One region of the Paenibacillus sp. FSL P4-0127 genome, then DNA from elsewhere that is predicted to be linked to it. Evidence: predicted binding sites of a transcription regulator. Region 1 holds the regulator's gene; the other holds the start of a gene.
What was found. Region 1 encodes Rex, which represses fermentation and respiration genes when NADH is low (regulators of the CRP and FNR family bind a similar motif). Its sites were predicted from a motif close to TTGTGAAATATTTCACAA; they were not measured.
Positions count from the first base shown of each region.

Region 2: NYE74_RS06125 (cytochrome ubiquinol oxidase subunit I) is a predicted target of Rex. The motif match lies at 3,989-4,006, and genes of this name have one in related genera.

Region 1 covers NZ_JBBOWY010000001.1:3,647,183-3,656,423, forward strand. Annotated here, with positions in the region: gene dinG (ATP-dependent DNA helicase DinG) at 1-1,743, shown strand, start outside; gene NYE74_RS16445 (redox-sensing transcriptional repressor Rex) at 1,756-2,412, shown strand; gene NYE74_RS16450 (amidohydrolase) at 2,402-3,700, shown strand; gene NYE74_RS16455 (cell wall elongation regulator TseB-like domain-containing protein) at 4,090-4,575, shown strand; gene NYE74_RS16460 (phosphotransferase) at 4,711-5,712, shown strand; gene NYE74_RS16465 (hypothetical protein) at 5,893-6,426, shown strand; gene NYE74_RS16470 (AAA family ATPase) at 6,419-7,924, shown strand; gene NYE74_RS16475 (3-hydroxyacyl-CoA dehydrogenase family protein) at 8,060-8,932, shown strand; gene NYE74_RS16480 (acetate/propionate family kinase) at 8,929-9,241, shown strand, end outside.
Region 2 covers NZ_JBBOWY010000001.1:1,379,344-1,388,584, reverse strand. Annotated here, with positions in the region: gene cydD (thiol reductant ABC exporter subunit CydD) at 1-1,494, opposite strand, end outside; gene cydB (cytochrome d ubiquinol oxidase subunit II) at 1,494-2,510, opposite strand; gene NYE74_RS06125 (cytochrome ubiquinol oxidase subunit I) at 2,497-3,903, opposite strand; gene NYE74_RS06120 (nitrous oxide-stimulated promoter family protein) at 4,102-4,476, opposite strand; gene NYE74_RS06115 (hypothetical protein) at 4,473-6,149, opposite strand; gene NYE74_RS06110 (ABC transporter ATP-binding protein) at 6,152-6,940, opposite strand; gene NYE74_RS06105 (IclR family transcriptional regulator) at 7,358-8,164, shown strand; gene NYE74_RS06100 (aldo/keto reductase) at 8,203-9,027, shown strand; gene NYE74_RS06095 (ABC transporter substrate-binding protein) at 9,075-9,241, opposite strand, start outside.

The DNA.
Region 1 (9,241 bases):
ATGGTAGTGTGGCTGACGCAAACGGTCAACGGCGACGATGAAGAGCTCAATTTGGGCAATCGCGGCGGCGATTTCTGGGAAACGGTGGCCAGCGAGTCGGACTCCTGTCTCGGGCGGTCCTGTCCATGGTTCCGCAAATGCTTCTACCATCGGGCCAAACATGAAGCCGGGGTCGCCGATGTGGTCATTACGAACCACTCCAAGCTGTTTACCGATATCCAGGCCGGGCATCAGCTGCTGCCGGGATACGAGCGTCTGGTCATCGACGAGGCCCATCATTTGGAGGATGTGGCGGGGAAACACCTGGGCATTCATATGAAGTATTTTACTGTCATTCATACGCTCACCCGGCTGTTTAAAGACAGCAAGACCGGCCAGCTGCCAAATCTCCGCATCGCTTTGCAGGCGGCAGGGGGCGAAAAAACGGGCGAATGGTGCCAGGTCATCGACGAAATGTACCCGACGCTGATCGATGTGAAGGAAAGCTGGGACAAGCTCAGCGAGCTGCTGTTTGCCCTGATGCCGGAACGGAGCGACGCCGCGCCCGGCGATCCGGGCCAATTCGTTTACCGCCTGCTTCCGCTAAAGAAACCGAAAGAATGGGATAAGCTGCTGGCGCTGGAGAACCAGATCTATGTCTCGCTAGGGGACGTGCTCCGCAAAGGCGACCGGATGCTGGCGCAAATCCGGGAAGAGCAGGAGGATTACGGTTCCGAAAGCCTCCTGACCGACATCAACGGGTTATTCAAGGATTTGGCCAACGAGCGGGAGGCCCTGCGTTTCTTCATGAAGCTGGAGAACGAGGAGACGGTGTACTGGATGGAAGCGAACGGGAATTTCCGCAGCCGCTCCCTGCAGATGTATGCCGTTCCGATCGACGTTAGCGCGCAATTGAAGGAATACTTTTTCGACAGAAAAAAAAGCGTGGTGATGACCTCGGCGACGCTGTCGGTCGACAAGTCGTTCCAGTATATGATCGAACAGCTGGGACTGACGGAAGCGGCCGGGGAAGGACGGCTGAACACGGCGATGCTGCCGTCGCCGTTTGATTACCGCAGCCAGGCGCTGCTCGTCATCCCGCGCGATTTTCCGAGCGTAAAGGGGAGCGTGGGCGACGACCATTTCGTCAGCACGCTGGTGCGTTCGCTCGCCGATACCGCGGTTGCGACGCAAGGCCGCATGCTGGTGCTGTTCACATCCTACCGGATGCTGCGGCAGGTTTACGAGCCGTTGAAGGAGCTATTGTCGGCGCAAGGAATCACGGTCATCGGCCAGGGGATGGACAGCGGCAGCCGCAGCAAGCTGACCCGGCGCTTTCAGGGCCAGGCGGCGTCCGTGCTGCTGGGGACGAGCAGCTTCTGGGAAGGCGTGGACATTCCGGGCGAAGCGTTGACGAGCCTGGCGATCGTCCGCCTGCCCTTCCAGCCCCCCAACCATCCGCTGGTGGAAGCGAAAAGCGAACGGCTGCAGAAGGAGAAGAAAAATCCTTTCATGAAACTGTCCGTGCCCCAGGCGGTCATCCGCTTCAAGCAGGGATTCGGCAGGCTCGTCCGCTCCTCGCTGGACCGGGGGATCGTGGTTGTTTACGATACCCGCATCTTGGAGTCTTACTACGGGAAATACTTTTTATATTCACTGCCCGGGCCGAAGATGGAGCATATGCCGCTCACTCAGATGGTTCCGCGCATATCGGAATGGTTAAATCCGGGAGACGAAAACGTCTCTAAGTCCGCGTCAGAATAGGGGGATAAACGTATGAAATCCGAAAAAATTTCCGATGCCGTCGTCCGCCGGCTGCCGGTGTATTTGCGGTTCCTCAACGAGCTGAGCCGGCGCGAAGTGCCTACGGTGTCCTCGCAGGAGCTCGGCCAGAAGCTGGACCTCAACCCGGCCCAGATCCGCAAGGATCTGGCCTACTTCGGCGATTTCGGGCGAAAGGGCATCGGCTACGATGTCGCGTATTTGATCGAGAAAATCCAGCAAATCCTCAACCTGGACCAGCAGATCAACGTTGCGCTGGTCGGCGCCGGTAATTTGGGGCAGGCGCTTTCGAATTACAACGCTTATTTGAAAGACAACATGAAAATCGTGGCGGTGTTTGACGCCTCTCCGGCCAAGATCGGCACGCAAATCAACAACATCACGATCCAGCCGATCGAAGAGCTGACGGAAACGGTGCGGGAGAAAAATGTCCGGATCGGGATCATTACCGTCCCGGATTACGAAGCGCAGCGCGTGGCGGATCAATTGGTGGCGGCGGGAATCGGGGCCATTCTGAACTTCGCTCCGACGATTTTGAAGGTGCCGCCGGAAGTCCGCATCCATGCCGCCGATTTCACGACCGATTTGCTCAGTCTGGCTTATTATTTGAATGATGGAAACGGAAAGGAACAACCTGCCCATGAGTCGTAAATGGTTAATCAAGAACGGAACCTTTGTCGTGTTCGAACAAGATCGTTCCATTGTACAGGGCTATATGCTCGTTGAGGGCGATACGATTTCCTATATCGGCGAGCAGCTTCCTGAAGGGGCGGAAGACGCGGAAACCTTCGACGGAAAAGGGCTGCTGTTCATGCCGGGGCTGATCAACACGCACGGCCACGCGGCGATGTCGCTGCTGCGCGGATACGGCGACGACATGGTGCTGCAGACCTGGCTTCAGGAAAAAATGTGGCCGATGGAAGCCAAGTTCACCGCCGGCGATGTGTACGCTGGGACGGCGTTGTCCGTGCTGGAGATGCTGAAAGGCGGAACGACCACGTTCCTGGACATGTACGACCATATGGATGAAGTGGCCAAAGTGGTTCAGCAGTCGGGCATCCGCGCCGTGCTGATGCGCGGCGTCATCGGGTTGTGCCCGCCGGACGTGCAGCAGCAGAAGCTGAACGAAGCGATCGCGTTTGCGAAAAATTGGCACGGTCAGGCGGACGGCCGAATCACGGCGATGATTTCGCCGCACGGGCCGTACACCTGTCCGCCGGAATTTTTCGAGAAATTCGTGCAAGCGGCTAATGATCTGGATCTGCCGATGCATACGCATATGTCGGAGACGCGGGCGGAAGTGGAGCAAAACGTGAACGATTACGGGGTCAGACCCGTTCAGCATTTGCTGAACCTCGGGATGTTCTCCCGTCCGTCGCTGCTTGCTCACGCCGTGCATTTGACCGATGAGGAGATCGATATTTTGGCGGCCCATAACGTGGCGGTGTCGCACAATCCCGGCAGCAACCTGAAGCTGGCCAGCGGCGTGGCGCGGGTGCCGGCACTGCTTGGCAAAGGCGTGGTCGTTTCGCTTGGAACGGACGGCGCCGCCAGCAACAACAACCTCGATATGCTCGAGGAGGTCCGCCTCGCCGCGTTGATCCACAAAGGCGTTTCCGGCGATCCTACCGCCGTTCCGGCGCTGGAAGCCCTCAAAATGGGCACGGAATACGGGGCGAAGTCGGTGTTCTTGGCGAATACGGGGAAACTCGCGGCCGGCATGAAGGCGGATTTTATCGCGCTGAATACGGAACAGGCCCATTTCCTGCCGAAGACGGATTACGTTTCCCATGTCGTCTATTCGGCCGGCTCCAAAGATGTAGAGCATGTGTGGGTTAACGGCGAGCAGTTGGTCAAACACGGGGCTTGCCTCACCCTCGACGAGGAGCGTATCCGGCGCGAGGCGCAAGAGGCCTTCGAAGGGCTGCTGGCCCGGTAGGCGCTTGGAGGCTTGGCACTGGTTGCTTGCTGCTTTTTGAATGGCGCGTGCAGCTGCGGCCGTGGACGTGGACGTGTCATGTTCGTGGCTGCACCTGTGGCTGTGCCTGTAATTACGGCGATTTAGCGGTAAAAAAGGGCGTTATTTTCGGATTTGAAGAGGTTTCCGCTGCAATAAGGGACTTTTTTGTCGCTATTTCCCGGCATAGGCCGTGATATTGACGATATCGCCGTCCTCGGGGAAAATAAGAACTAACATAGCCGTTATTTTAACGATGCGGAGGAAAAACGGCGGAATAACGACCGGAATTAACGTTATTTTTCTGCGACTGTGCGAATGTGCGCGAATGTGGGTTTAGACGACTGGCTACAGGGGAAAGGAAGAGAAGGTTGAGAAAGAGAACCAAGTGGCTCCTGCTTTCGCTGCTGATTTTAGTGATCGTGCTTTTTGCCCTTCACCGTTTTTATATCTACGTTCTTCAGGATACCTGGGCAAGCGAAAATGCAGTGATTGAGCAGGCGAAACAGGAGACGGACCTGGTCCAGGGCGATAAAGTGTGGAAATCGGTGTGGGACGATGTGTGCTGGGTGGTCCAGGGCAAAGACGGGTCAGGCCGGGAGATGATGGTATGGCTCCGGGAAGGTCATGAACCCGTGGTGCGGCTGCTCTCGGAAGGTGTGTCGGAGACCCGGGTGCGGACGATCATTAACGAAAGCCTGCCCGGGATTACTATCGTCAGGCTGGTGCCCGGCATCTACAATGAACGGCTGGTATGGCAGCTGTTTTATAAACAAAAGGATCACCACTACTACCGTTTTTACGATTTCGGCACCGGTGAGGCGTTGAACGATGTATTTACGCTTCCGAACCGCTGATCCGCCATGAAGTGAACCGAATAGGAGATTTGAAGCATACGGTTTCTATGTTCAGCAACTTGGACGTGGAGGCCGTTTTTTGTAATATGAAAACATACGTTCGATTGAATTTTAATATTTTCATATTAGGAGGGCATGCGCTTGGTGAATTCCGATCAACCGCCGTGCGAGCAAAGGATTTATAACGATGTAATGAAATCGTTCCAGGATTATTTTGGATTGCGTATCCTGCAAGCAACCCCAATCAAACGCGGCTGGCTTAATTTAAAGTGGAAAGTTGAAACGGATTCCGGAGAATACGTGCTAAAACAATACAATAAGGAGAGGTACCGGCTGTACAATCCAAGCCAGCTTTCGACGGCGCTTTCCGAACAAATCAGATTATTCCGCCAAGGTATCGCCTGTCCTCAGCTTTTTACATACCAAGACCAAATCATGCTGGAGTCCGAGTGTGGGGAGAAGTTCGTGGCCATGCAATATTGCAAAGGCAAATTGATCTCTCCCGGGGAAGCCAACGCCTCCCAAATTCATGATTTGGGGAGAATGACGGGGAAAATGCACCTGCTGCTAAACGACGGGACGCTTGGAAGGGGACAGGCCCCGCAATTTATCCCGCCTAGCCGTGAGGAACGTTTGGCTCATTGGAAAGCGGTCCGGGCTGAAGCGGAATCGTCAGGCAAAACCGATATTCTCGAACCTGTCGAAAAACAACTGCTGGCCACGGAATCGGTGGATCCGCAAAGGTTTGAGGGGATCCGGCAAGGCTGGGCGCACCGCGATTTGTGGGCGGACAACCTGTTGTTCGACGATGATCGCTTATCGGCTATTTTGGATTTTGACCGGCTCAATTTTGACTATCCCTGGCTGGACGTCGCCCGGGCGGTCATGTCATGCGCCTTTCAGGAGACTTTGGACGTTTCGTTAGCCGCGGCGTTTCTTGAAGGATACGGCAAAGAATGCCCGTTGCAGGAAGGATTATTGGTCCGCTCGTTGGAACTGCTTTGGTATATGGAAAGCGCTTGGTGGATTCATGAAAACATGGATCGGCACAGCGCTCCGCCTGCCCGGTTTGCCAAAGAAATGATTTGGCTCGCCGGCCATCTGGGCGAGTTGCCGCTTCTGCTTGAGAATATGTAGCAGTCTACCCATTTAAAATTTGAAATATAGCCATACTTTTTTTCGATATTTGATAGATCATGTGATATACTCTTATTTGTGGATTTGATATAAGAAATGATATATCAAATTATATATCCGACTAAGCGACGGTTCTTGAAAAAGCAACCACTTCAGAAATATAGATAAGGGGGACATCACGTGAAACTGCGTATTGGACCAGTTGTGTCGAGTGTTGTCATTTCCGCCGTATTGCTGTTTGGCGGATGGTTCATATATCGGCAGTGGGCGATTGAGCGTCCGCTGGAAAATATCGTAAAAACTTATGATGGCGTAAACGATGTACAGTTGGACATTAAGCCGAACGAACTTGCCGTGAAGCTGGACCTCGCACCCGGGACGGATCTCGGCGATCTGGTGCGGAAAATCGAACAGGACGGAAAACGGCAAATCGGCGGACGGACGTTGAAGCTGGACGTGAAAGACCATTCTTCGCCGATTCTGGACGAGCTGTGGCAGAAAGCGCTGTTCAGCGTGGCGCAGGCGATGGAGACGAAGAAATATACGGAAATTACGTCCGCGCTGGAGCAAATGGAGCAGGCGAATTCCAAAGTGACGGCCAAGGCGGAGATGGATGAGGACAATGTTTACATTACGCTGACGGACGGACAAGCCAGCAAGTTTATCATTTTGCCGCGGACTCCACAGCGATTGGGGGCATGGCCGAATGCGTAAATGGATGGTGGAGGCGGCCATAGGATTTATTCCGGTGCTGCTATTGTTCCTGGCGATCGTTGGCTACAACGTCGTACCGCTCGTGATTTTGTTTGTTTTGTTCGGCGTGTTGTTTGCGGCGATCAAGATGCGCGGAGGCGGAATAGCGATTGGGGCGGCCCAGGAGCGGAAGCGCCGGCAGAGAGGCCCGGACAAGCTGACGTTTGAGGAAATCGGCGGCCAGGAGAGCGCCAAGCAGGAATTGCGCGAAGCGCTCGATTTTATGGTGCGCCATGAGGAAATCAGCAAATTCGGGATCCGGCCGATCAAGGGGATTTTGCTGACCGGACCTCCCGGAACCGGTAAAACGCTGCTGGCGAAAGCCGCCGCCCAGTACACCAACGCGGTGTTCGTGGCGGCTTCGGGCTCGGAATTTGTGGAGATGTATGTCGGCGTAGGCGCGAGCCGCATCCGCGAGCTGTTTAAGGAAGCGAAGATGCGCGCGGCCAAAGAAAACAAGGAGAACGCGGTCATTTTCATCGATGAGATCGAGGTGATCGGCGGCAAACGGGAAGGCGGGCAGCAGCGCGAATACGATCAGACGCTGAACCAGCTGCTGACCGAAATGGACGGAATTTATTCGTCGGACACGCCGCGCATTCTCCTGATCGCCGCGACCAACCGCAAGGAAATGCTGGACGGCGCGTTGCTCCGGCCGGGGCGGTTCGACCGTCATATTCAGGTCGATCTTCCCGACAAAAAGGGCCGGCTCCACATTTTGGAGCTGCATGGGAAGAACAAGCCGCTGCACGAAAGCGTCAGCCTGGAGAAGGTGGCCGAGGAATCGTTCGGGTTCTCGGGGGCGCAGCTCGAAAGCGTCATGAACGAGGCGGCCATCTACGCGATGCGCGAAGAGGCGGCCGAGATCATGCAGCCCCATCTGTCGATGGCGATCGATAAGGTGATGATGGGTGAGAAGACGGACCGCCAGGCGAACGAGGAAGAGAAGCGCCGGGTGGCGATTCATGAGCTTGGCCACGCGATCGCCGCCGAGGTCGTGGCTCCGGGCAGCGTGAATCAAGTGGCGCTTAGCCCGCGCGGAAGGGCGCTCGGCTATGTGCGGCATAATCCGCAGGACGAAAAGTATTTGTACACCAAAGACTATCTCGAAGGGCAAATCATGGTTGCCCTGGCCGGCGCGGCCGCGGAAGAAATTTATTACGGCGGACGCAGCACGGGCTCGAGCAACGACTTTGAGCAGGCGTTGAAAATCGTTCATACGATGATGACCTCCGGGCTGACTTCACTTGGCATCGTGAATATGGAAATGGTAACGACGGAGGTTTTGATGCATGAAAATGCGCGGATACTGGATGAGCTGGCCGCTAGAACGAAAGAAATGCTGATCCAGCATTCGGCAGTATTCGACAAATCTCTCGAAATTTTATTAATAGAAGAGCGCCTTTCGGGCGAGCAATTCCGTTGTCAATTTCGTGACAGCGTGCATTTACCGGCATAAAACATGATGCCGGTTATTTTTTTTACTTTTTCGTCATGCTAAGATATTATTATATGTTGGGTGTAAAAGATGTATTATTCGACATCTGGGGAACAATATTATGCAGAGATCATGAAAGGATGGAGCGAGAGGACCATGAATTACAAAAAAATAGGCGTCATCGGCGGCGGTACGATGGGGCAAGGCATCAGCGAAATGCTTGCGGGCAAAGGGCTCGATGTGCTGCTGGTGGAGGAAACGACCGAAAAATTGAACCATGCTTACAGCATGATTGAGACGAGTCTCGATAAAAAACTCGAAAAATGGGCGATTACGCAGGCCGAGAAAAAGCTGATTTTATCCCGGATCCACAAAGTGACTCATTTCGCCGAACTCGGCACCTGCGATATGGTCATCGAGACCATTTCGGAAGATGTGAACGCCAAAAAAGAAGTTTTCAAGCAGTTGGATCAGGTTTGCCCAAGCCATATCATTTTGGCGAGCAATACGTCGACCCTCAGCTTGACGGAAATCGCCGGTTCCACGAAATATCCGGAACGGGTGATTGGCATGCACTTTATTTATCCCGTTGCCAAAATCGATCTGGTTGAAATTATCCGCGGCCTGAAAACTTCGGACTCCACGTTCGAAGAAACGAAACGTTTCGTGGAGGAAGTTGTGGAGAAGCGCGGCATCATGGTATATGAATCCCCGGGCTTTGTTACGTCCCGGATTATTTGCGTTATGATCAATGAAGCGCTGCATGTGCTCGGCGAAGGCGTCGCTTCCGCGGAAGATATCGACGAAGCGATGCGCATGGGCTACCAATTCCAATACGGGCCGCTGGAAATGGCCGACCGCTTCGGCCTGGATTCGGTGCTGGCCGCGCTGGAACGGATGTTCCGCGAATTCGGCGAACTGAAATACCGTCCATCCTTTGTGCTGAAGAAAATGGTTCGCGCCGGCAACCTGGGCGTGAAAACGGGCGAAGGATTTTTCAAATACGATAAGGACGGTGACCGTTTGTGAAAATTTTAGTTATTAACGCGGGCAGTTCCTCGCTGAAATACCAGTTGTATGATATGACGGACGAATCCGTGTTGGCGAAAGGCCTTGTTGAACGGATCGGCATGGACTCCTCCATTTTGACCCATAAACCTACAGGGAAGGAAGAGGTTACCGAGGTCAGCGATATTTTGGAGCACACCACGGCAATGCGCAAAGTGCTGGAGAAACTTGTGGACAAAACGCACGGCGTTCTGAACTCCATCGATGAGATCGATGCGGTGGGCCACCGCGTCGTTCACGGCGGGGAAGCTTTCAAGAGCTCGGCGCTGA
Region 2 (9,241 bases), 2.3 Mb from region 1:
GAGCAAAATGATCGGCCGTTTGCTGACTAAAGCCCGGGCCAGCGCCACCCGCTGCTCCTGGCCGCCGCTCAGCGTCCGCCCGCCGCCGCCGATCGGCTCGTCCAGCCCGCCGGGCAAGCTGCGCGCCAATTCCCCGAGCCCGGCCGCCACCGCCGCCCGCTCCACGTCCCCGCGCGAAGCCCCGGGCGCATGGAAGCTTATATTATCGGCCAGGCTGCCGCTGAAAATATACGGACGCTGCGGAATATAAGTGATTTGCTCCCGCCAGCCCGCGGCCGTCAAGTCGCCCAGCGCGCTGCCGTTCAGCTCAAAGCCGCCGGACGTCGGCCGCAAAAAACCGCCGATCACGTCGATCAGCGTCGACTTTCCGGCTCCGCTTTCGCCGATGATGCCGATTTTGCCCATGCCGCGAAGCGACAGCCCGACGTCCTCCAGCGAGGCCTTGGCCTCCCGCTCATGAATCACGCCCACGCCATGCAAGGCCAGCGTACTGTCCGCCGTCCACGCCCAGGCCACGCCTTCCGGCACCGGCGCCGCCTTGGACGCCTCCTCCTCCGCCGCCGTGATGATCGCCTGCATCGCTTCCCCGGCTTCTTTCCCGTCCAGGGTGGCGTGGAAATCCGCCCCGACCATCCGCACCGGCAAGAAATACTCCGGCGCCAAAATCAGCACGGTCAGCGCGGGCAGCAACAGCATTTCCCCGTCCACCAGCCGCAGCCCGAGGCTGACCGCCACCGAAGCGACCGACAGCATCGTAAAGAAGTCGAGCGCAAACGAAGACAAAAAGGCGACCCGCAGCGTGCGCATCGTCGCCGAGCGATAGGAATCGCTCACCCGGGCGATCGATTGCTGATGCGATTTGCTGCGCCCGAGGAATTTCAGCGTCTCCAGACCGCGCAGCGAATCGACGAAATGGTTCGCCAACACGCGGTAAGATTTGAGCTGCCGCTCCGTTTGCTTCCGCGCCGCCAGCCCGAGCAAAATCATAAACGCGATCAAAATCGGCATCGTGATCGTCAGGATAACCCCGGAAGCTAGATCCAGCTTATAAACGTAAGCCAAAATCAGCACCGGCGTAAGCCCGGTCGCCAGCATCCGCGGCAGAAACAGCTCCAGGTAATTGCGGAATTTGGCCACGCCCTCCAGCACCAAGGTCACCAGGTTCCCTGTGCCTTCGGTTCCAGTAAACCGCGGACCCAGCTGAAACAGCTTCTCCAGCACCTGCTTCCGCAGGTCCCGCGCCGTCTCTTCCGCAAAACGGTAGGCCGTCTTCTGCATCGTCAGCGCGCAAATTTGCCGCACCATAAAAGCAAGCAGGAACAAACCGGCCCCGCCGGCTTGTTCCTGCAGCTTGGCGCCGGCAAACAGGGCGGAGACGATCTCCGCCAGCCATTTAGCCTGCCCGATGATTGCGATGCTCTGAAGCAGGGTCAGCAGGGCCATGATCGCCATGACCGGCCGCACCCCTTGAAATTTCATCAAACCGCGTCCCATTAATATTCCAAATGCTCCTTCTCGTGTACGCGTTTATGGAAAACGAAATAACTCCAAATTTGGTACCCCAGCACAAACGGCAGCAGGGTTAAAGACACGATCGTCATGACCTTCAGCGAATACGGCCCGGAAGACGCGTTCTGGATCGTCAGGGAAAACGTCTCGCTGATCGAGCTAACCATGACGCGCGGGAACAACCCGATAAACACCGCCGCGATCGATAAGGCGATCATCGTTCCGGTCATGCCGAACGCCCAGCCGTCTTTTTGCTTGGAGATAAACCATCCCCCCAACACAAAGGCGATAACGCCGAGCAACCCTACCAGCCCTAGCACCAAGCCGCGGACTTGGAACACGTCCGTCTGGAAGTAGGTCAACACGCCAAACAGTACGAACAATACGGCGAGCGGAATCAGCATTTTATGCGCCAGCTTGCGGGCCCGCTCCCGCAAGCTGCCCGTCGTGCGCAGCGAGGCGAACAGCAGGCCGTGCACAAGGCACAGCACCACGACCGTAATGCCGCCGACCAGCGTGTAGACGTTCACCATATCGAACAGGCCGGCCTTCATTTCCATGTCCCCGTCGATCGGCAGGCCTTTCATCAGACCGGCGAACACCACGCCGAGCAGGAACGGCGGCAGCAGGCTGCCGAGAAAAATCGCGGCGTCCCAGGTCGACTTCCATTTCTCGCTGCCGACCTTGCCGCGGAATTCAAAGGCGACCCCGCGGGCGATCAGCGCCAGCAGCAGCACGACGAGCGGGGTGTAATATCCGCTGAACATCGTGGCGTACCAGTTCGGAAACGCGGCGAACATGGCCCCGCCCGCCGTCAGCAGCCATACCTCGTTGGCATCCCAGAACGGTCCGATCGAGTTGATCAGCACGCGACGCTCCATATCATTTTTTGCCAAAAACCGGGTGCTCATTCCGATGCCGAAATCAAAACCTTCCAAAAAAAAGAAACCGATGAACAATACCGCGACAAGGATAAACCACAGCTCATTAAGAGACAGCATGATAACCCTCCTTACCAAATGGATCCGTCGAATGGTCGGCACCGGCGCCGTCCTCATTCGGCCCTTTCTTGATAACTTTAACGAACAGGTAGGCCATCACCGCTCCAAGCACCGCGTAAATCAGCGTGAACGCGATCAGGGAGAACAAAATTTGCCCGCCGGTGACGCTCGGCGATACGCTGTCCTTCGTCTGCATCAGGCCGAATACCGTCCACGGCTGACGGCCGATTTCCGTCATGATCCAGCCGGACGTATTGGCGATAAACGGCAGCGAGATCGACCACAGCATCGCGCGGTAGAACCATTTGTTCGGACGGTCCAGCTTTTTGCGCCAAGCGAGATACGTCCCGTAAAGTCCAAGCAGGATCATCAGACAGCCGGCGGCGATCATGATCCGGAAGCTCCAGAAGGTCGTCCGCACCGGCGGAATATAATCTCCAGGCCCATATGATTGTTCATATTCGGCCTGAAGCTCGTGCATTCCTTTTACTTCGCCGGAAAATTTACTGTAAGACAGGAAGCTGAGCAGGTAAGGGATTTTGATTTCAAAGTCGTTTTTCCCGTTGCCCGAATCGATGTGCGCGTACAGCGTCCAAGGCGCCGGGTCGCCGGATTTGCCCCACAGGCCTTCGGACGCGGCCATTTTCATCGGCTGCGTTTTGACCAGATACTGCGCTTGTTGATGGCCGAACAGCGCCGTGGCGAACGAAGCGATTAAAGCAACGATGATGCCGATCGTAAACGATTTTTTGAAAAAGGACGTATCCTGGCGTTTCAGCAGCTTATACGCGCTGACCCCGGCGATCATAAACGCTCCTGTGGCAAACGCGCCAAGCACGGTATGCGGGAATTCCACCCACAGCTGGCCGTTGCCGATCAGCGCAAAGAAGTCGTTCATTTCCGCACGGCCGTTATTGATTTCAAACCCGACCGGGCGCTGCATGAACGAGTTGGCCGCCAAAATCCAGAACGCCGATACCGTCGTCCCCAGAGCCACCAGCCAAATACACAGCAGATGCACCTTCTTGGACAGGCGATCCCAGCCGAAGATCCACAGTCCGATAAAGGTCGATTCCATAAAGAAGGCGAACAGCGCTTCCACCGCGAGCGGCGCGCCAAACACATCCCCTACGAACCGCGAGTAATCGGACCAGTTCATTCCGAACTGGAATTCCTGAAGAATCCCCGTTACGACCCCGACCGCAAAGTTGATCAGGAACAGTTTTCCCCAGAATTTGGCCATCCGTTTGTACTCTTCTTTTCCCTTGACGACGTACATCGTCTCCATGATCGCGATCAGGACGACTAGGCCGATGGACAGAGGCACAAAGAAGAAATGGAAAATCGTCGTGACCGCAAACTGAAGCCGTGCAAGCAGAATCGGATCCAACATTTCATTCCCCTACTTTCGAATAATTATTATCTAATGTGAATTCTAGCACTCATTGATGAAAACGAACGCCGAAAAAATAATAATTTTGTGACAGAAATCACATGATGTATGTCACAAAGGCGAAAGTGGAGCCGAAAACCCGCGCCATTACTGGACTTTTTAAATGCCACAAAAAGTTTGACATTATTGTGAATGAGATCACTTCCTATCGTCCAGCAGATGCCGGACCGTCAATATCGGATGCCGCAACAGCATTTTCGGTCCGGCGTAAACCATGATTTTGCGGATTTTGTCCCGCTGTTTGGGCGCATAGCAGTGGACCGGACACGCCCGGCAGGTCGTTTTGTCTTCGCCGAACCGGCAGCGGGCGAGCCGCTCCAACGCGTATCGGTGCAGCTCCGCGCATTCCGGGCACAGGCCGGGTTCGCTTCCGGCGGCGGCTTCGTCCCGGCCGGTCCGTTCCCGGCGGCTATGCCGGCGCCGGCAATAAAGGGAAATCATCAGGGCCACTGTCGCCTTCTCGCGGCGGATCCGCGGCCCTTCTTTTTCCGATTGCATCCTTCCAACCTTCAATACTCCGCCCTCCCTTTTGCGAGCGTTCCGGGAGCAAACACTTTTCGCCACCCCAGCCAAATCGCGATGATCAGCAATAACGCATAGACGATAACGCCAAACGGAACCGTGGTCGCCGCCCAATGCAGTAGTCCCATGCCGCCAAGCAGGAACATAAGCGGCAGTAACTTCAATCCTTCGCTTTGCTGCGTGGCCTCAAACGGTTCCGAGAAGGGAAGCCCTTTGCGCAAATAGGCGAAGCACAGAATGGCGAACAATTGCAGCGCCAGGCCGGTGACGACCAGGTCGGGAATGATATGCGCCCCGAACAACAGGACGAAAATCAGGCTTTCCAGCACGAACAAAGGCAGCAGCAGCCGAACCAGACAAGCGAGCAGCGCCCCCTTGTATACCGGCCCCTCCTCCCGGATCGGCAGCACCCGGTAAATCCAGGCGGCCTTGTGTTTGCCGGAATAGCGCAGCATCATAATGACGGTAGGCAGCATCAAGCCGCAGAAATAAATAAACAAATATTTGCGGGTTCCGGCCAGCCCCTGAAGTCCGTTTCCGAAGCCGTCGGTAAACAGAAAAATAAACGGGAATATAATCGAAAACCCCAGCGTCGGGTACACTTTTAGCTTAAACTCCCGCTCATTCCCCAGCATCGACCAGGCGAACCGGAAAAATACTCTCTCCTGCGGGTCCCGGCACAGCCACTCGGCCAGCCGCTTCAATGCGGTTCCGGTCCGCTGTCCGCGCCGCCGTCCCGGCTCCGCCAGCTTCTGCAAATTCCTTTCCAGGGCAGGCGCCAACTTCAGATACAGAGCGAAAGCGGCCAGCGGCACGAGCAGAGACAACAGGGCGAGGGCCGTGTACGGCCTTCCGTTCCCCGGATGCAGCACCGTCTCGAACGCCGCTCCGAACCAAATCGGCGGGATGAAATACTGCCACCATCTTGGCTGGAACACGACGTTTAAGTCGGCAAAATCGAAAAGCCGGACCACCAGCTGATACCCGACCGTGATGCCGATCGTTAACCCGATCTGCACATAGTTGATGATGTCCTTCAGCTTTTCGCCGTCAAAGAAGCGCAGCACTCCCAAATACAGCAAGGCGGTAATAACCACGATGAGCAGATCCATCAGCACCAGCCCCAACAGCAGCAACACCGTAAACCCGGCCCCGTGCTTAAGCAGCCCGACAGCCAGCGGCACCGCCGCAATCGCGCCGGTCAGAAAAAACAGGTAGAAGAAAATGTGCAGCGCCTTGGCCATGGCGATCGTCCGGCGGTTCACCGGCCTGACCGCCAGGATGCTCCGGTCCCGGATATCCAGCAGCACCGCGGAAAAATCGGAGATCATCGAGGTCATGACTATAAACATCATAATGCCAAACAACATGCTTACCTGAAACAGGTAGTTGTCCCCGGCCGCCACAATGATGCCACCCAGCGCGCCAAAAATAAAGTAAAGCCACAAGGAACCAAAAAACTGGTTTCTCTCCTTTTCCTTCCCGAAGCGGTCTTTCCCCCGATCCGCCTCCTTTCGGGATTTTCCGACAATGGTGGGCACCCGCCGGGCATCCATCGTCAGCTTCACCTGCAGGATGCGGCGCATAACGGGATAGTCTACCCCCATTTGCTCGAACAGCCCGCGGAACCGGTCCAGCACCTTCAGCGACTTCATCTCGTTCATAACTACACCTCTTGCACAATCGCCACAAACTGTTCGGCGATGCTTTGATGCTCGTTAAATCCGGTCAACTGGTTAAACACCTGTTCCAGGGAGCCCTCTTTAAATTGGCCTTTAAGCTGCTCGAAGCTGCCGTCGGCGACCACGATTCCCCGGTCCAGAAGGATGATCCGATCGCTGATTTTTTCCACCACGTCCATAATGTGCGAAGAATAAAAAATCGTTTTCCCCTGCGCGGCCAGCAAAGCGAGAATTTCCTTCACCACCATGACGCTGTTGGCGTCAAGCCCGCTGAGCGGCTCGTCCAGGAACAAAATGTCCGGGTTATGCAGCAGGCTGGAAATAAGCAGCACCTTCTGCTTCATCCCTTTGGAAAACGTGGCGATACGGACGTCGTAAACATCCTTAAGACCGAAACGTTCCGCAAGCCGGCGCGCTTTGCTCTCCGCATCATCCGCAGGCAAGCCGTAAAGCTCGCCGATAAACGTCAAATATTCCCGCGCCGTCAGCGTATCGTAAATTTCCGCCACTTCCGGCACATAACCGATGCGTTTTTTGTACTCCACGCTTTCATCCTGCGGGCTGGCGCCCAAAATCCGGACCTCGCCGGAATACCCTTCGATCAGTCCCAGCATGATTTTGACCGTCGTGCTTTTGCCCGCCCCGTTTGGACCGATGTAGCCGATGATTTGCCCCGGATACACGTCCAAATCAATTCCGTTTAATACAAATTTGTCTCCAAATCTCATACGCAAATCCCGCAGCGTGATGACAGGTTCATTGTTGCCGACCATTTTCTCCATCCCTTCTCAAGGTTAATCCGTCTAGAGTCTTACAGTCTTACAGTCTTAGAGTCTTAGAGTCCTACCTTCTTTCCTTCCACGTTTTGTACAATCCCACTAAACAAGCCACTGCTCCAAGCAAGCTAAGGAATTTATCATAGCCCTCATCGTTCCATGTTTTTAATGTAGCAGTTATTGTCACTAGAAGCAGTATCAGATAAAAAAGATATCTCCACTTATAATCATACCTCATCTTGAACCACCTCACGGCCCACCAAAATAGTGAATTTTATTGCAAACTTAATAATATTATAGTTTTACACAAAATCCATATATTGAAATAAATTTATACTTTTTTCAAAATAAAATTCTCCGTTATGGATAATGAAAACAAATAAATTATCCTTATTTGCAAATTAAATTTTAATCGTGATATACTTTTACTGGAAATTAATCGCATCCGGGCTCCGAAGGAGGTGGTTATGCATTAACCGGAATGAAGTCCAAACGCTCAAAAAAGGACTGGATATCTTCCATTTGCTGATCGATTCGCCCGGCCTCACGGCCCAGGAAATCATCGAAAAGCTGCAGCTTAACCAAAGCACCGCCTACCGCTTGATCAGCACCTTGGAACAAAACCGCTTCATCGCCAAAAACAGCGGCAGCCGGTACGCCGTGTCGGATGTCTTCATCTCCAGGCTGTTTGCAAACTACCCGCAGAAACAAGACTATTTCAGGTGGCGCTCCGTTTCTCATCTCGATCAATTGAGCCGGGAAACCGGGGAGACCGCCTACATCGGGATGCTGCAGGGAACGGAAATGATGATCACGCAAGCCGTGCCCGGCAAATATGCTACACGTACCCATCATGAAGCCGGAGACCGCCTGCCGCTGCATGCCGATGCCATCGGCAAATGCCTGCTGGCCTTTCAGGAGCGGGAGGAACAAAGCCGGATCATCGAGCAGTTGTCTTTGGAAAAACTGACGGAGCATTCGATCACGTCCCGGGAATTGTTCCGGGAGGAGCTGGAGCGAATTCGGCAAAACGGTTATTCGTTGGACAACGAAGAGGGGGAAATCGGCGTACGCTGCATCGGCGCCCCGATCCGCAAAGGAGATCAGGTTATCGCGGCGATCGCGTTATCCGGTCCATCCAACCGGCTGTGCAGGGACAAGGATCCCGTGCATATCCGCATGGTTAAGGATTGCGCCAGAGCGATATCGGAAACACTTTAACAGCAAAGCTATCAAATGGAGAAAGGAAGGATTTACATATGGATTTTGTCACATTAAACAATGGAGTAAAGATGCCGCAGCTCGGGTTTGGCGTATGGCAGGTCAAAGACGAGGAAGCCACTGCGGCGGTAGCCAAAGCGCTGGAAGTCGGATACACTTCCATCGATACGGCGATGATTTACCGCAACGAGGTTGGGGTCGGCAAAGCGATCAAGCAGTCGTCCGTTCCCCGCGAAAATCTGTTTATTACAACCAAGGTGTGGAACGCCGACCAAGGCTACGACAATACGCTGCGCGCTTTTGACGAAAGCCTGGAGCGGCTTGGTCTCGATTACATCGACCTTTATCTGATCCACTGGCCGACGCCTAAATTCGATCAGTACGTGGACACCTATAAAGCGCTGGAAAAACTGTACCGCGACGGCCGCGCCAAAGCGATCGGCGTCTGCAACTTCGAAATCGAGCATCTCGAGCGCCTGCTGAACGAAACGGAAATCAAACCGGTGCTCAACCAGGTGGAGTGCCACCCGCATTTGTCCCAAAATGAGCTGAAGGCGTTTTGCGCGAAGCACGATATTTTCATCGAAGCGTGGAGCCCGTTGGAGCAAGGCGGCGACGTGCTGAAGGACCCGGTTGTCAAGGAAATTGCCGAGGCCCACGGCAAAACAGCGGCCCAAGTCGTGCTGCGCTGGCATCTGCAAAACAACACCATCGTCATCCCCAAATCGGTCACCCCTTCGCGGATTGAGGAGAACTTCAACGTGTTCGATTTCCAGCTGGCGGACAGCGACATGGAGCGGATCAACAAGCTCAACATCAACCGCCGCAAAGGCTCGAATCCGAACGAAATGCACGTGCGTTAAGCATTTAAGAAGAGTTGTCCCATACGAGACAACTCTTCTTTTATTCCTCACTGAGCGTTGCTCATGTTTTTATCAAGCAAAAGTTCTTGGCCCTTTTGTTCTATAGAGGAAAGTGCTTCATCAAGCGTAATACTTCCTTCATACGCTTTTTCAATTTCAGTATCTGCATAAGCATTTAATAACTCATTAAAACGATGTGAGAGCCTTAAATTAC